Regions from separate parts of the Pseudomonas sp. PDM31 genome, predicted to be linked through region 2. Evidence: riboswitches for the same ligand, from Rfam matches in the RefSeq annotation. Region 2 holds a riboswitch; each other region holds the start of a gene.
The links. Region 2 has a riboswitch for cobalamin ahead of cobW (cobalamin biosynthesis protein CobW). Riboswitches for the same ligand answer to the same signal wherever they lie in the genome.

Region 1 (4,821 bases), 380 kb from region 2:
GCTGGATATCCAGGTGATTGGTTGGCTCGTCCAGCAGCAGGATGCGCGGGCACTGAGCCAGGGAACGAGCGATATGCACACGTTGACGCTCTCCGCCAGACAGGCTGCGCCAGGTGCGCGTGGTCAGATGCGCCGCATCCACGTTCCGCAGCGCTTGATGAACGATCTCGGTGTCCTCGGCCGACCACGAGCTCAAGGCAGACAGCCAGGGTGTTCGGCCCAGGGCCACGGCATCAAATACACTGATGGCATCCAGGGTATCGGCCTGTTGCTCAACCAGCGCCAGGGTTCGCGCTATGGTTCGTCGTGACTGTGCCTTGAGGCATTGGCCGTCGAGATGGATGCTTCCCCGGCTTGGCATGCGCACGCCGGCCAGCAGCTTGAGCAGTGTGGATTTTCCCGAACCGTTGGGCCCGATAAGGCCCAGGGTCTCGCCGTGGCGGATGTCCAGGTGGATCTCGTCCAGTAATTCAACGTCGCGAATTTGCAATCCGAGGCCGGAGCAGCTCAATACAGGCTGGTCGATAACGGGCATGGCAGCATTCATCGGGCATTCCTTCGGCCGATCAGGATCAGGGCGAACACCGGCGCTCCGACCAATGCAGTAATCACGCCGACCGGGATAACCTGGCCTTTTATGAGGGTGCGGGAGAGCACATCGGCGGCAATCAGAAACACGGCACCACCCAGCGCGCTGGCCGGTAGCAGGCGTGTATGCCCCGTACCCAGCAACAGCCTTGCGGCGTGGGGGATGACCAGACCGACGAAACCTATGGAGCCGACAATCGACACCATCACCGCAGTCACCAGTGCGGCGCAACTGATCAGCAGAAATTGCACGCGACGTACGGCAATGCCGAGCGAGGCGGCGGAGTCGGTGCCAAAGGTGAAGGCATCCAGCGCGCGACGGTGCCACAGGCAAACGGCCAGACCGGCCATGGCAGCGGGAACGGCCAGCCACACCGAAGGCCAGCGCACACCACTGAGGTTGCCCAGCAACCAGAACATGATGCCGCGTGCCTGTTCGGAGCTGGCCGACTTGGTGATCAAAAATGCAGTCAGCGCATTAAACAGCTGCGAACCGGCTATCCCCGCCAGGATGATCTGACCGGTACTGCCAGGGACACCGCTGGCGCGCCCCAGTAAAACCACGACAGCAAAGGCAGCAACGGCTCCGGCAAACGCCCCGACCGACATCGAAATGGCTCCGGCACCGATACCGAGTAACGCCACCAGAACGGCCCCCGTCGAAGCGCCCGCGGAAATGCCGAGCAGATAGGGATCGGCCAACGGATTGCGCAACAGCGATTGCAGGATCACCCCGCAGGTCGCCAGGCCCGCACCGCAAGCTCCTGCAACCAACGCGCGGGTCAGGCGGTAGTTCCAGACGATGCCTTCGTCGATGGGGTCGAGAACATAGCCGGCATTCCACAGTTTGTTGGCCAGCACCTGGAGTACCACGCCGGGTTCGATGCTTGTTTCACCGATAGCGACACCGGCAACCACGCTTAAAAGCAGGGCCACCAACGCCAGCAGGGTACGAATCAGCGCTGCAGTCATTTTGGCAGGTCGTAGCTGTTGATGGCCATTGCCAGGGATTGCAGCCCATCGAACATTCTCAGGCTGGCCTGCATGGCCATGGCGTCGAGGATGATGATGCGGTTGTTTTTTACCGCGTCCATGTTGCGGGTCACCGGATCGCTGTGCAGGAATGCGAGCTTCTTTTGGTAGTCGTCAGCGGGGAAACGACGGCGATCCATGCGGGCGATGACCAGGAAAGTCGGGTTGGCTTTTGCGATGGTTTCCCAACCGACCGTTGGCCACTCTTCGTCGGACTGCACCACATTGCGCACACCCAGCGTTTTGAGCATGAAGTCTGGAATGCCTTTGTGACCGGCGACATAGGGGTCGATATCCAGACTGGCGCTGGAAAACCACACCAGTGCACTGGTGTGGTTCTTGTCTTGCACTGCGGCAACGGACCTGGCCAGGCTGGCCTTGAGTTGTGCGTTCAACTGTTGGCCACGCGCCTGAACATCGAAAATCCTGGCCAGCTCAGTGATGCTTTTGTAAATGCTTTGCACACGAAACGGCGCCAGGCGAGTGCCGTCGGCACCGACCAGGTTGTCCTTGGATTCGCAATCCGAGGGCATGAGGTAAGTGGCGATTCCCAGTTCGTGAAACTGCTCGCGGGTAGCGACTGCGCCTTGCGGGCCGACCATCCACTCCAGCTCGACAGCGACCAGTTCCGGTCGTTTGCCGATCACCGACTCGAAACTCGGCTCGTTATCCGCCAGGCGTTCGATTTTGTCGTTTTGCCCCTTGTACTTATCCAGCACATCGTTGAACCACAGAGAAGTGCCAGCCAGTTTGTCACCCAGCCCGAGGGCAAAGAGCATTTCGGTGCCGGCCTGGCCGATCGTGACGGTTCGAGCCGGTGCGTGTGGGAAGGTCAGCGTGGCACCGCAGTTCTCGACCGTCAGCGGATATTCAGTAGGCGCGGCACAGACCAGCGAGCAAAAACCCAGGCCAGCGAATAGGGTGACAAAGCGGGGCAACAGCATGATGCATCTCCATTTGAACCGTACACGGAGCAAGGGTGCACGGTCTGGAAACACATCATCGAACGCTGCCAAAAAGCAGGGCAGGGCGATCACCTGAGTGACGCGCGCGCAAGGATGTCCTTCCCGAACACCCCGCCGGTCAGTGATTGTTGCTTGGCCGGCAGGTCTCCTGACTGATGCGTCATCGCATGCTCCAGCCTTCCCGGGGTTCAATCCCAGTGGCAGTTCAGGAGCACGCTCAGCACCTACAGTTGCGGGGGCAGTTCCGTTTGACGCGTTGCACGCATCACGGATTCCCTATTAATCCCATTTGGAAACCGGCGGCGGCATGTTAGTCGATCATGCCGCCCGAGGCGAACCCTCTCTGGATCAGAAGTATTTGAGCCAGCCGATATCACGACGGCGGGCCTTCACGGCGGCAAACCAGCGCACAGGCAGATACAGCGCGGCGGCCAGCAGCACTGCCGTCAGCCACACCGAAAAAATGCTATCGAAACCGAAGTAGTCGCTCTGGTTCAGACCGAACAACGCGACGCTGGTCAGATAGAGCACCTTCAGTACATAAAGGTGCAGCAGGTAGAAGAACATCGGCGCCGCACCAAACACCGCCAAAGCGCTGATCCACTGGCGTTGCCGAGCCCGCTCGAAGCCAAGAAGCAGCAACAGGCCCACCCCGAGTGTCAGCGCAAGGAACAGCAGGGAAGGTGGGTACTTAGTGATGTTGAAGAAGCTCATGAGGGTCTGTGTGGTGGTTTCATGCACCCTCCATTGCGCCTCGCCATACCCGTTGACCAGGCGCAGTGCGACAAAGCCCAAAAGCGCGCCGGCACCCCCCAGCAACAGATGGCGTTGACGCAGGCGGGCAGAGGCTGAATGCGCGAACCAGGGGCCGATGCAATAACCCAGGGCAATGACACCGATCCACGGCAGCACAGGGTAGGAGCTGCGCAGGCGCAGGCCGTCAGAGAACTCGATCCAGCCGCGATCATGCAAAATGGCCCACGGCAGGTGCATGGCTGATCCGACCGGGAAGTGCAGCGGATCGAGCAGGTTGTGCCCGGCGACGATGACCGCACCCACAACCCACAGGATCGGCCGCGGCAGCCAGACCAGCGCAGCAAGGGCAAGCATGCTCACGCCAATCGCCCAGATCACCTGCAGGTAAATTACATGGGGCGGGAACTGGAAGGTCCAGGCGAAATTCACCAGCGTGAACTCCAGCAGAACCAGGAACAGGCCACGCTTGAACAGGAACATCGACACCGCGTTCCGGCCCTGGTGCTTTTCGCCGTACAGGTAAGCGGACAGTCCGGTGAGCAGCACGAACGCCGGTGCACATAAATGGGCGAGGGTGCGGCTGAAAAACAACGTAGGCTCGGTGGTGTCGATGGCCATCGGGTCGGCCACCTGGCGGTGCAGAAAGAACGTCTCGCGTACGTGATCCAGCAGCATGAACAGGATCACCAACCCCCTGAGGGCATCGATGGACATCAGGCGTTGACTGGCGCGGGTGGCGGGTGGGGTTTGATAAAGGGTTGTCATTGAAAGCCGCAGGCAAGGGGGTGGATAGCGCTGCCAGTTAACGGCCGGCAGTCAATATAATGTTATTATATAACATTCAATAATCCGAAGGCGACTCTTTCAAGGGGGGCTGTGCGCTTCCCTTCAACACTCATAAAAGTCAGTGGGAGGACCAAGAAGGGGAGATGCCATACCTGCAAGACCTACTGTCTTTTGGTTACGATAAGCACGACCGCCGCAATTCTCTCGACTTCTCTGTAGATCACCGTCTCCAGTTCCTCTCCAAAGACGTCGGGATCCATCTCCCGATAGCTCCAGGCCAGTCCCGGGCGGTCAACCAGCGGCAGCGCCTGCTCAAGAAACAAATCCACGCCCTCTACACAAGGCGCGCCGGTATACAGAATCACGCTGCCTCCCGGCGTCAGGCGATCGATCGCCTGGGTCAAAATACGCACCGATAACTCCGAACCCAAATGCTCCCCGCCATGTCGGTAGGCGCGACGTTGAGTGTCTTGCATGTATGGTGGGTTGGCGACGATCAGGTCAAAACAGCCTGTTGTTCCTGAAAGGATGTCGCTGTGGCACGCGCAAACATTGTCGACTCCTGCAAGCGATGCATTGACGGCGGTGAATCTCAGGGCCAGGGGATTGATATCCAGTGCCGTGACCTGAGCGTCCGGTCGTGCCCTGGCAATCAGAATGGCACCGACCCCGCTACCGCAACCAATGTCCACTG
Region 2 (4,821 bases):
GCGATTTTGAATTGTGTCTCCAGCGCCTCTGGAGCGAGCATCGAATGCACTTCAGGTTGCGGCGCACCAATCAAATGGGGAACGGCGAGAGTGGCGACACCCAGGGCTTTCATCAGCCAGTGACGGCCGAAAACGATCAGGGCGATACCGACAGCCGTGCAAGCCGCGGTGCCGATCCACCAGAGCTGACGTTGCGCCAGGTCGGCCGCCGCGGTGCCCGGCAGTTCCGGTGGCAGGCCGAGGGTTGGCGCGAGCACGAAAGTCGCATAGCCGGCCAGGCCCCAGAGCAGACCCTGGGAAGTCCTGGTCGGAGCGCGCAAGGTATACAGGCCGGCCAGCATCAGGGCGAAGCCGACGGCCACCACCAGATTTCCCCCAGTGGTCGACAGCACGCGCTGCCAGCCGTCTTGCGGCTCCCAGGCTTCGGCGTCGTGGGTGTGGGCGGCGTTGGCGCCACCTGCGTGTTCATGGACTTCAACGGCGGCCGGCTCGGTTATTTCGTAGGTCTCGGCCTGCAATATCAACGGGGACACCCAGAAGCTTTGCAAGAGGGTCAGCAGCAGGGCGGCCAGAAGCCCGGTGAAACCTGCGGTTTGCGCGATACGCTTGATCATGTCGGCAGCTCTCAATGGCACGGAAAGGCAGAGCTGTGGCGGGTATCGTGAGCGGCGTTGTGCACCGCTTCGATGTGCGAGAAGCCGGCGAAGTAAACAAGGGATGCACCCAGGATCGACGCGCAGACGGCGGCGGTCAGACGCTGGGTCAGGGTCGTGGTGGTGCTGGCGGTGCTGTGGCCGGTGCTGCTGATGATCGACATGGCGTTTCCCTTTGTTCTGTCAGCGGGAACAAGAACGCATGCAGAGCCCTGCACGAGCGAGCGCGCAGAAGTTCAAACAGCGCCCGCCCACCGCGGGTTGTTGTTCAGAGACCGTACTGGTCACTTTGTGTTGCGGGCCGGTCTCCGGGCTCACGAGGGGCGCAGGCATCGCCTGAACCTGCAAGCATCACCTTCCCACGCCATATCGGCACAGTGGATCTGACGCTTCACTCGCTTACCGTTGCGGGGGCAGCACCGGACTGACATGGCTTTGGAGTAAAGCACATGATTCACCGGTTTCCCGTTTCACCCTGTGAAGGGCACCCGTAACAAGCGTGTAGGAGAGCATGGGCGGGGGTTGGGCGTCAATTGGCAAACGTTCTCATCGCAAACCGTGTCGCTCCCTTCGCGAGCAGGCCCGCTCCCACCTTCGGCCCAGTTCTGTCAGTGCAATACCGTCAAATGTGGAGCGGGCTTGCTCGCGAAGGCGACGCCGCAAAACCAATGTGAACATTGACCCGCCCCCGCACGATGCGTAGCCTTGCGCTTTCGAGGTTCTTCGGCGTTTGCCGAAGCTAAGAAGGGAACGCGGTCAATGCCGCGGCTGCCCCCGCAACTGTGAACGGTGATGTTCGTTGCCACGCCACTGCAGGCTCTCCATGAGGCCGGCGGGAAGGCGCAGCGAATGCCAGGTCGCCAAGACCGACACACCGTCAGCCAGGAGACCTGCCTCGATACAGATTCTGACTTTCAACCGGGCGGGGTGATCCGGTGGCGAATTCTTCCAGGCACGCGCGTGCGCGTTGCCGGTCGTCGTCCCGTATGCCCGCCACCTTGCCAAAGGGCATCCGATGAAAACACTGGCCAAACTCCCCGTCACCATCGTCACCGGCTTCCTCGGCTCGGGTAAAACCACACTGCTGCGGCACATGCTCGACAATGCCCAGGGCCGCCGTATCGCGGTGATCGTCAACGAGTTCGGCGAACTGGGTATCGATGGTGAAATCCTCAAGCAGTGCTCAATCGGTTGCACCGAAGAAGAAGCCAACGGCCGTGTCTATGAGCTGGCCAACGGCTGCCTGTGCTGCACCGTTCAGGAAGAATTCTTCCCGGTGATGCGTGAACTGGTCGCCCGCCGTGGTGACCTCGACCATATCCTCATCGAGACCTCGGGCCTGGCTTTGCCCAAACCCCTGGTGCAAGCCTTCCAGTGGCCGGAAATTCGCAGTGCCTGCACGGTAGACGCGGTCATCACCGTGGTCGACAGCCCGGCCGTCGCCGCCGGCACCTTCGCCGCATTCCCCGATCAGGTCGACGCCCAGCGAAAACTCGATCCGAATCTGGACCATGAATCGCCGCTGCACGAGCTATTTGCCGATCAACTGGCCAGCGCCGACCTGGTGATCCTCAACAAGGCCGATCTCATCCGCCCTGAAGATCTGGCCCGCGTGCGCCTGGAAGTCGCCGAAGAACTGCCGCCAGCGGTAAAAATCATTGAAGCCAGCAGCGGTCGCCTGCCGCTGGACGTGCTGATCGGCCTTGGCGCCGGCTCCGAAGAGCACATCGACAGCCGTCACAGTCACCATGACCATCATCACGATGGCGATGATCATGATGACCACGATCACGACGCTTTCGACTCCATTTCCATTGAACTGCCGCAAGCCGACGAAAGCCTGTTGCTGGATGCGCTGACCCAACTGGTGGTCCAGCACGGCATCCTGCGAGTCAAGGGCTTCGCCGCGATCCCGAACAAACCGATGCGCCTGCTGATTCAGGGCGTGGGCACTCGCTTCGACAAGCACTTCGACCGCCAATGGGGCGCCGAAGAAGCGCGGGTCACCCGTCTGGTGCTGATCGGCCAGGAACTCGACGCCGCTCAACTCGAAGCGCAACTGCGCGCCGCACTCAGCGTGTAAGCCATGCACCTGCTCAGGACCCAGCCCGGCGGTTTCGTGTCGGAGGACAACATTGCCGACCTTGGACAAACCCCCGCCGAACTGGTGATCCTGTGCAGCGGCGACTCCAGCCTGGCGTTGCTCGCCGAAGCGGCGCAGCAGTTGCCCGACGACTACCCGAGCGTGCGCCTGGCCAATCCGATGCAGGTACAGAACCATGCCTCGGTCGACTTGTATGTCGACCAAGTGCTGCGCCACGCCAAGGTGATTCTGATTTCACTGCATGGCGGCATCGCCTATTGGCGCTACGGTGTCGAGCGTCTGGTCGAACTGTCACAGCGCGGCGTGCAGTTGATCCTGGTGCCGGGCGATGACCGTCCGGACCCGGAGCTGAGCGACCTGAGCACGGTGCTTCCTGAAGATCGCGAGCGGCTCTGGCATTTCCTGCGCCAGGGTGGCATGGCCAATGCGCTGGACCTGTTTCGCTGCCTGGCCAATCGATGGCTTGCGCGTGATTATTCATGGTCGCAGCCTCAGGTACTGCCGCGCACGGCGATCTACCACCCGCATACAAGTCCCGCACGACTCAGTGATTGGCAAGCCGATTGGCAGGCCGGCCAGCCAGTGGCGGCGGTGCTGTTTTACCGTTCGCATTTGCAGGCGGCCAACACCGCTTTTATCGACGTGTTCTGCGAGCGCTTGCGGGCAGCGGGGTTGAACCCGTTGCCGATTGCACTGGCCAGCCTGAAAGAGCCCGCCTGCCTGACGGTGGTCGAGGACTTGTTGGATGAAGCTGAAGCAGGGGTGATTCTCAATACAACGGGTTTTGCCCAATCCAGTCCCGAAGCGCCGCATCTGCGACCGTTTCGCCGCAATATCCCGGTGATCCAGGCCATCTGCGCCCAAGACAACGAGCCCGGCTGGCGCGCCAGCGAGCAGGGGCTTGGCCCCCGGGATCTGGCGATGCACATCGCCTTGCCGGAACTGGACGGACGCATCATCAGTCGGCCGATCAGCTTCAAGGACCTGGCGTGGCGCAGCGAGCGCAGTCAGTGCGATGTGGTGTGCTACCGGCCACAACCGCAGCGCATGGATTTTGTCGCAGAACTGGCGCGGCGCTGGGTAGATCTGGCGCGCCTGTCCAACGGGCAAAAACGCATCGCCTTGATCCTCGCCAACTATCCCACGCGCGACGGTCGCATCGGCAATGGCGTCGGTCTCGACACCCCGGCGGCGGCGCTGAACATCTTGCGCGCGCTGCACACCGAAGGTTATCCGCTGCCGGCCGAACTGCCGGACAGCGGCACGGCGTTGATCCAGCAGTTGCTTGGCGGCGTCAGCAATGACCTCGACACCCTCGACCAGCGTCCCTGTCAGCAGAGCCTGGCCATGGACGAATACTGGCGGATGTTCAACGCTCTGCCCGAGGCCAATCGTGATGCGGTACTGCAACGTTGGGGCACGCCGGACAATGATCCGATGTGTCGCGACGGGCGCATGATGATTGCCGGTCTGCGGTTTGGTCTGACCTTCGTCGGTATCCAACCGGCGCGGGGCTATCAGGTCGATCCGAGTGCGGTGTATCACGACCCGGACCTGGTACCACCCCATGGCTACCTGGCGTTCTACTTCTGGCTGCGCAACACCTACGGCGCCCATGCCGTGATCCACGTCGGCAAGCACGGCAATCTCGAATGGCTGCCGGGCAAGGGCGTGGGGCTCTCGGAAAACTGCTGGCCTGAGGCGTTGCTCGGTCCGCTGCCGAACATCTATCCGTTCATCGTCAACGACCCGGGCGAGGGCGCCCAGGCCAAGCGCCGTACCCAGGCGGTAATCATCGACCACCTGATGCCGCCGCTGACCCGCGCCGAAACCTACGGGCCTCTGCGCGACCTGGAACTGTTGGCCGACGAATACTACGAAGCGCAGTTGCTCGATCCGCGCCGTGCCCGGGAGTTGCAGCGTGACATCCTGCAACTGGTACGTGACAGCCATATAGACCGTGAACTGCAACTGGACGAGGAACTCGACAGCGATGCCGATGCGGCGATCTGGTTGCCGCGCCTGGACACCTATTTGTGCGACTTGAAAGAGTCGCAGATTCGC
Region 3 (4,821 bases), on a different contig from region 2:
CGAGCGGATTGACCTGCGCCTGGCGCCGGCTTTGGAAACCCTGGCCGAGCTTGAACGGCAAGGGCAGGGCGGGCAGTTCGACCTGGTATTCATCGATGCTGACAAGGCCAATTACCCGCAATACCTGGAGCATGCCTTGGGTTTGTTGCGATCAGGCGGGTTGGTGGTTTTCGATAACACGCTGTGGAGTGGGCGGGTGCTGGAGAGCGATCCCGAGAGTGCGGACACCCGTGCCATCCAGACGCTCAATCGTGCGTTGAAGGAGGATGCGCGGGTGGATCTGTCGTTGTTGCCGTTGGGGGATGGGCTGACCCTCTGCCGCAAACGCTGACGCCCCTCTGTAGGAGCGAGCATGCTCGCGATGGGCGTTAACGATAACGCGGGGAGTCTGATACCCCGCGGTGTTCTTGAGTTCATCGTCGGAACGCCGCCCGGAGCATGCTCGCTCCTACAGTTAAGGGCGCGTCGCGGTTATTTGACCGCCGACACCCGCCACACCTTGTTCCCCACGTCATCGGCCACCAGCAAGTCACCCTGCCGGTCTATCACCACGCCTACCGGCCGACCCATGGCTTGCTCCTCGTCATTCAGGAAGCCGGTCAGCACATCAACCGGCGGCCCGGCGGGTTTGCCAGCGTTGAAGGGCACGAAAATCACTTTGTAGCCACTGTGCGGCTTGCGGTTCCATGAGCCTTGCTGGCCGATGAAAGCACCCTGGGTAAATGGCGCAGGCAGCTTGCTGCCCTCGGCGAAGGTCAGGCCCAGGGAGGCCGTGTGCGGGCCGACGGCATAATCCGGAGGAATGGCCTTGGCCACCAGTTGCGGGTTTTGCGGGTCTACGCGAACGTCGACGTGCTGGCCGTAGTAGCTGTACGGCCAGCCGTAAAAGCCACCGTCCTTGACCGAGGTAATGTAGTCCGGCACCAGGTCGCTGCCGATCTCGTCCCGCTCGTTCACCGCCGTCCACAGCGCGCCACTTTTCGGTTCCCAGTCCATACCGTTGGGGTTGCGCAGGCCGGAGGCGAAAATCCGCTGGTTGCCGGTGGTGCGATCGACTTCCCAGATCGCCGCGCGACCCTCTTCCTTGTTCATGCCGTGTTCGGCGACGTTGCTGTTGGAGCCAACGGTAACGTACAGCTTGCTGCCGTCCTTGCTGGCGATGACGTTTTTGGTCCAGTGGTGATTCAGCGTGCCGCCCGGCAGGTCGAGCACTTTGATTGGTTGCGCCTTGATCACCGTATCGCCGGTTTCATAGTGAAAACGCAGCAGGCGGTCGGTGTCGGCCACGTACAGGTCATTGCCGACCAGGGTCATGCCAAACGGCGAGTTGAGGTTTTGCAGGAACACTGTGCGGGTTTCGGCAACGCCGTCGTGGTCCTTGTCGCGCAACAATGTGATTCGATTCGGGCTCGGTACGCCAGCACCCGCGCGGCCCATGACCTTCTTCATTACCCAGCCTTTAACGCCCTTGCCATCATCGGGTTTGGGTGGCGCATTGGTTTCCGCCACCAGAATGTCGCCGTTGGGCAGCACGTACAGCCATCTAGGGTGGTCCAGGTTTTCGGCGAACGCCGCCACTTGAGTTCCTGTCGCGGCGACCGGTTTCGCGCCCTGCGGCCAGCCTGTTGCCGGCGCTATGTTGATCGTCGGCAGCAGGGTTTTGTTGGGTTGCGGGAGCTGGGGGGACGGCCCGGTGCCGTCGGCGACTTTCAGGCTGGCGCTTTCACCGCAGGCGGCGAGCCCACCGACGAGCGTAATCATGACAAAGAGCTGGGCGGTGCGCATGCTGGGCTTCCCTATGAATACCTTCTTCTAATCATAGAGAAGCGTTATCGCGCGAAGGTTCAACGCCTCAGGTGCGAGCTTCTTTGAAAAGCACGGCAATCCCGGGGTGGTAGTTGCCGGCCTCGTTGCGCAACTTGCGATAGGCGTAGGGGAAGTACCAAGCCACGGCGCAGGTATGCTCCTTTTGCAGGTCGTCGACCATGTCCTGCAGCTCTTCCGGCGTGGCACCCTGCTGGGCTTTGTGCGGGGCGACGAACAGGCAGCCCAGTTTCAGCTCGCTGGCATGACTCAGGCGCCTGGCATCGCTGGTGACGTCGAGCAATGCCTGAGTCACATTGAGGCTGTTGACCCGTGGCCAGCGCTGGCTGGTCTGGATGTAGGCGCGGGTGTCGGGTGTCGCGAGAAACAGATCGGCGCGGCTGTTGCGTTCGCCTTCTTCGGTCTGTTTGCGGGTTTGCGTCTGTTGCAGGGTGACCATTTCGGCCATCCAGGCTGCCACGGAGAGCAATCCAAGATTGGCCTTTTCGTCGTGCCAGTACGGCGTTTCAGCGTCGCCGCGTATGGCGTTGTAACGGTCGATGCAGTCGAACCAGCGTTCCAGCGCCGGGCGCAGGAATTCCAGCTTCGGATTGCTGATGATCATGCCTTGCATGGGGTTCACCCTTGTTATTGTGTAGTAAATTTATGGCGCTTTGATATCACTGCTGAGGCCAAGGCACAAGATCGCTGTCGGATTATTGATAAGCGCACTTAATTGCTCTCCAGCGTCCCGGCTTTAATTGACGCTCCACCCCCAACCCTCTAACCTTCGCGGCTTGTTTCAGGTGCTCTGTGGCTTGGGTCGACAGAGTGAAACAGGGAAGCCGGTGAGTGAGCCTTCGATGGGTTCGAAAGCCCACAATCCCGGCGCTGCCCCCGCAACGGTAAATGAGTGAAAGCTGCGCCTTGAGCCACTGTGTCCATTGTCGACATGGGAAGGCGCGCAGCCTGGCGCAAAGCCGCTCATGAGCCCGGAGACCGGCCTGATTCATCCAGTGGCATCACGGTGGGCGATGCCAGGCTTGTTGCCACCTATTCTTGTGCCTGCCCGCCGTTATCCAGACTCAACGGAGAGCTCCCCCATGACTGATACCCCCGATCGTGACGAACGTCACCTGGCGCGCATGCAGCGCAAAAAAGCCGTGATCGACGAACGCATCGCCAATTCCCCGAATGAATGCGGCCTGTTGCTGGTGTTGACCGGCAACGGCAAAGGCAAGAGCAGTTCGGCTTTCGGCATGCTCGCGCGCGCCATGGGCCATGGCATGCAATGCGGCGTGGTGCAGTTCATCAAGGGACGCAACAGCACCGGAGAAGAACTGTTCTTCCGGCGTTTCCCGGAGCAGGTGCGCTTTCATGTGATGGGCGAGGGGTTCACCTGGGAAACCCAGGACCGTCAGCGCGATATCGCCGCCGCGCAAGCGGCGTGGCAGGTTTGCCGCGAGCTGCTGCGTGACCCTGCCATAGGCCTGGTAGTACTCGATGAATTGAATATCGCCCTCAAGCACGGCTACCTCGACCTCGATCTGGTGCTCAGCGACCTGCAGGCCCGCCCGCCCATGCAACACGTGGTGGTTACCGGCCGCGCCGCGAAAGCGGAAATGATCGAGCTGGCCGACACCGTCACCGAAATGGGCATGATCAAGCACGCCTTCCAGGCCGGGATCAAGGCGCAGAAAGGCGTCGAGCTGTGAAGCAATCCCGTCATTGTCCGGCGGTGCTGATTGCCGCGCCGGCTTCCGGTCAGGGCAAGACCACCGTCACCGCCGCGCTGGCCCGCTTGCATCGCAATCAGGGACGCAAGGTGCGGGTGTTCAAGTGCGGACCCGACTTTCTCGATCCGATGATCCTCGAACGCGCCAGCGGTGCGCCGGTGTATCAACTGGACATGTGGATGGTCGGTGAACAGGACAGTCGTCGCCTGTTGTGGGAAGCCGCCGGCGAGGCCGACCTGATCCTTATCGAAGGGGTCATGGGCCTGTTCGATGGCACGCCGTCCAGTGCCGATCTGGCCCGGCATTTTGGTGTGCCGGTGTTGGGTGTCATCGATGGCACCGCCATGGCGCAGACGTTTGGCGCACTGGCCCTGGGTCTGGCGCGTTATCAACCGGACTTGCCATTTGCCGGGGTGCTGGCCAACCGCGTGGGCACCCAGCGTCACGCGCAATTGCTCGAAGGCAGCCTCACCGAAGGGTTGCGCTGGTATGGTGCCTTGTCCCGTGAGACCGGGATCGAATTGCCGAGCCGGCACCTGGGACTTGTCCAGGCCAGTGAATTGAACGATCTCGACTTGCGTCTCGATGCCGCGGCCGACGCCCTGGCCAGCAGTTGCGAAGTAACGCTGCCACCGGCGGTAGAGTTTGCGACTCCCGATGTGCTTGAAGTCGAACCGTTACTGGCCGGCGTGCGCATTGCCATCGCCCGTGATGAAGCCTTTGCCTTCACCTACGGCGCGAGCCTGGATCTGCTGCGAGCGATGGGCGCCGAGTTGTCATTCTTTTCGCCGATCCGCGACAGTGGTTTGCCTGAGGCGGACAGTTTGTATCTGCCGGGCGGTTATCCGGAATTGCATCACGTGGCGCTGTCGCGGAACACGTCGATGCTGGCGGCGATCCGCGCCCACCATGCAGCTGGTAAACCGCTACTGGCCGAGTGTGGCGGCATGCTTTACCTGCTCGACTCGTTGACCGATGTCGAGGGCACCCGCGCCGAACTGGTCGGTTTGTTGCCGGGTGAGGCTGTCATGCAAAAGCGTCTGGCGGCGCTGGCGTTGCAAGCGGTGGAGTTGCCAGAGGGAGCGCTGCGTGGGCACACGTATCACCATTCGCTGACCACCACTGGACTTGAGCCGATTGCCCGAGGCTTGAGCCCGAATGGCGGACGTGGGGCCGAGGCGGTTTATCGCGAGGGGCGGATGACGGCTTCCTACGTGCACTTCTATTTTCCATCCAACCCATCAGCGATTGCCGCACTATTTGCCCCCGAGCCTGAAGCCGC

Region 1: it holds a riboswitch for cobalamin, as region 2 does, so the genes downstream of both, KW839_RS00235 (ABC transporter substrate-binding protein) here and cobW (cobalamin biosynthesis protein CobW) in region 2, are expected to answer to the same signal.
Region 3: it holds a riboswitch for cobalamin, as region 2 does, so the genes downstream of both, cobO (cob(I)yrinic acid a,c-diamide adenosyltransferase) here and cobW (cobalamin biosynthesis protein CobW) in region 2, are expected to answer to the same signal.

What each region holds. Positions count from the first base shown of each region.
Region 1 covers NZ_JAHUWS010000001.1:65,536-70,356, forward strand. The annotation lists gene KW839_RS00225 (ABC transporter ATP-binding protein) at 1-547, opposite strand, end outside; gene KW839_RS00230 (iron ABC transporter permease) at 544-1,548, opposite strand; gene KW839_RS00235 (ABC transporter substrate-binding protein) at 1,557-2,564, opposite strand; cobalamin riboswitch at 2,706-2,901, opposite strand; gene KW839_RS00240 (DUF1624 domain-containing protein) at 2,934-4,106, opposite strand; gene KW839_RS00245 (class I SAM-dependent methyltransferase) at 4,289-4,821, opposite strand, start outside.
Region 2 covers NZ_JAHUWS010000001.1:443,552-448,372, reverse strand. The annotation lists gene KW839_RS01765 (CbtA family protein) at 1-614, opposite strand, end outside; gene KW839_RS01760 (CbtB-domain containing protein) at 626-817, opposite strand; cobalamin riboswitch at 935-1,160, opposite strand; cobalamin riboswitch at 1,353-1,566, shown strand; gene cobW (cobalamin biosynthesis protein CobW) at 1,669-2,736, shown strand; gene cobN (cobaltochelatase subunit CobN) at 2,740-4,821, shown strand, end outside.
Region 3 covers NZ_JAHUWS010000009.1:118,083-122,903, reverse strand. The annotation lists gene KW839_RS18595 (O-methyltransferase) at 1-331, shown strand, start outside; gene KW839_RS18590 (sorbosone dehydrogenase family protein) at 472-1,785, opposite strand; gene KW839_RS18585 (hypothetical protein) at 1,853-2,437, opposite strand; cobalamin riboswitch at 2,591-2,826, shown strand; gene cobO (cob(I)yrinic acid a,c-diamide adenosyltransferase) at 2,907-3,518, shown strand; gene KW839_RS18575 (cobyrinate a,c-diamide synthase) at 3,515-4,821, shown strand, end outside.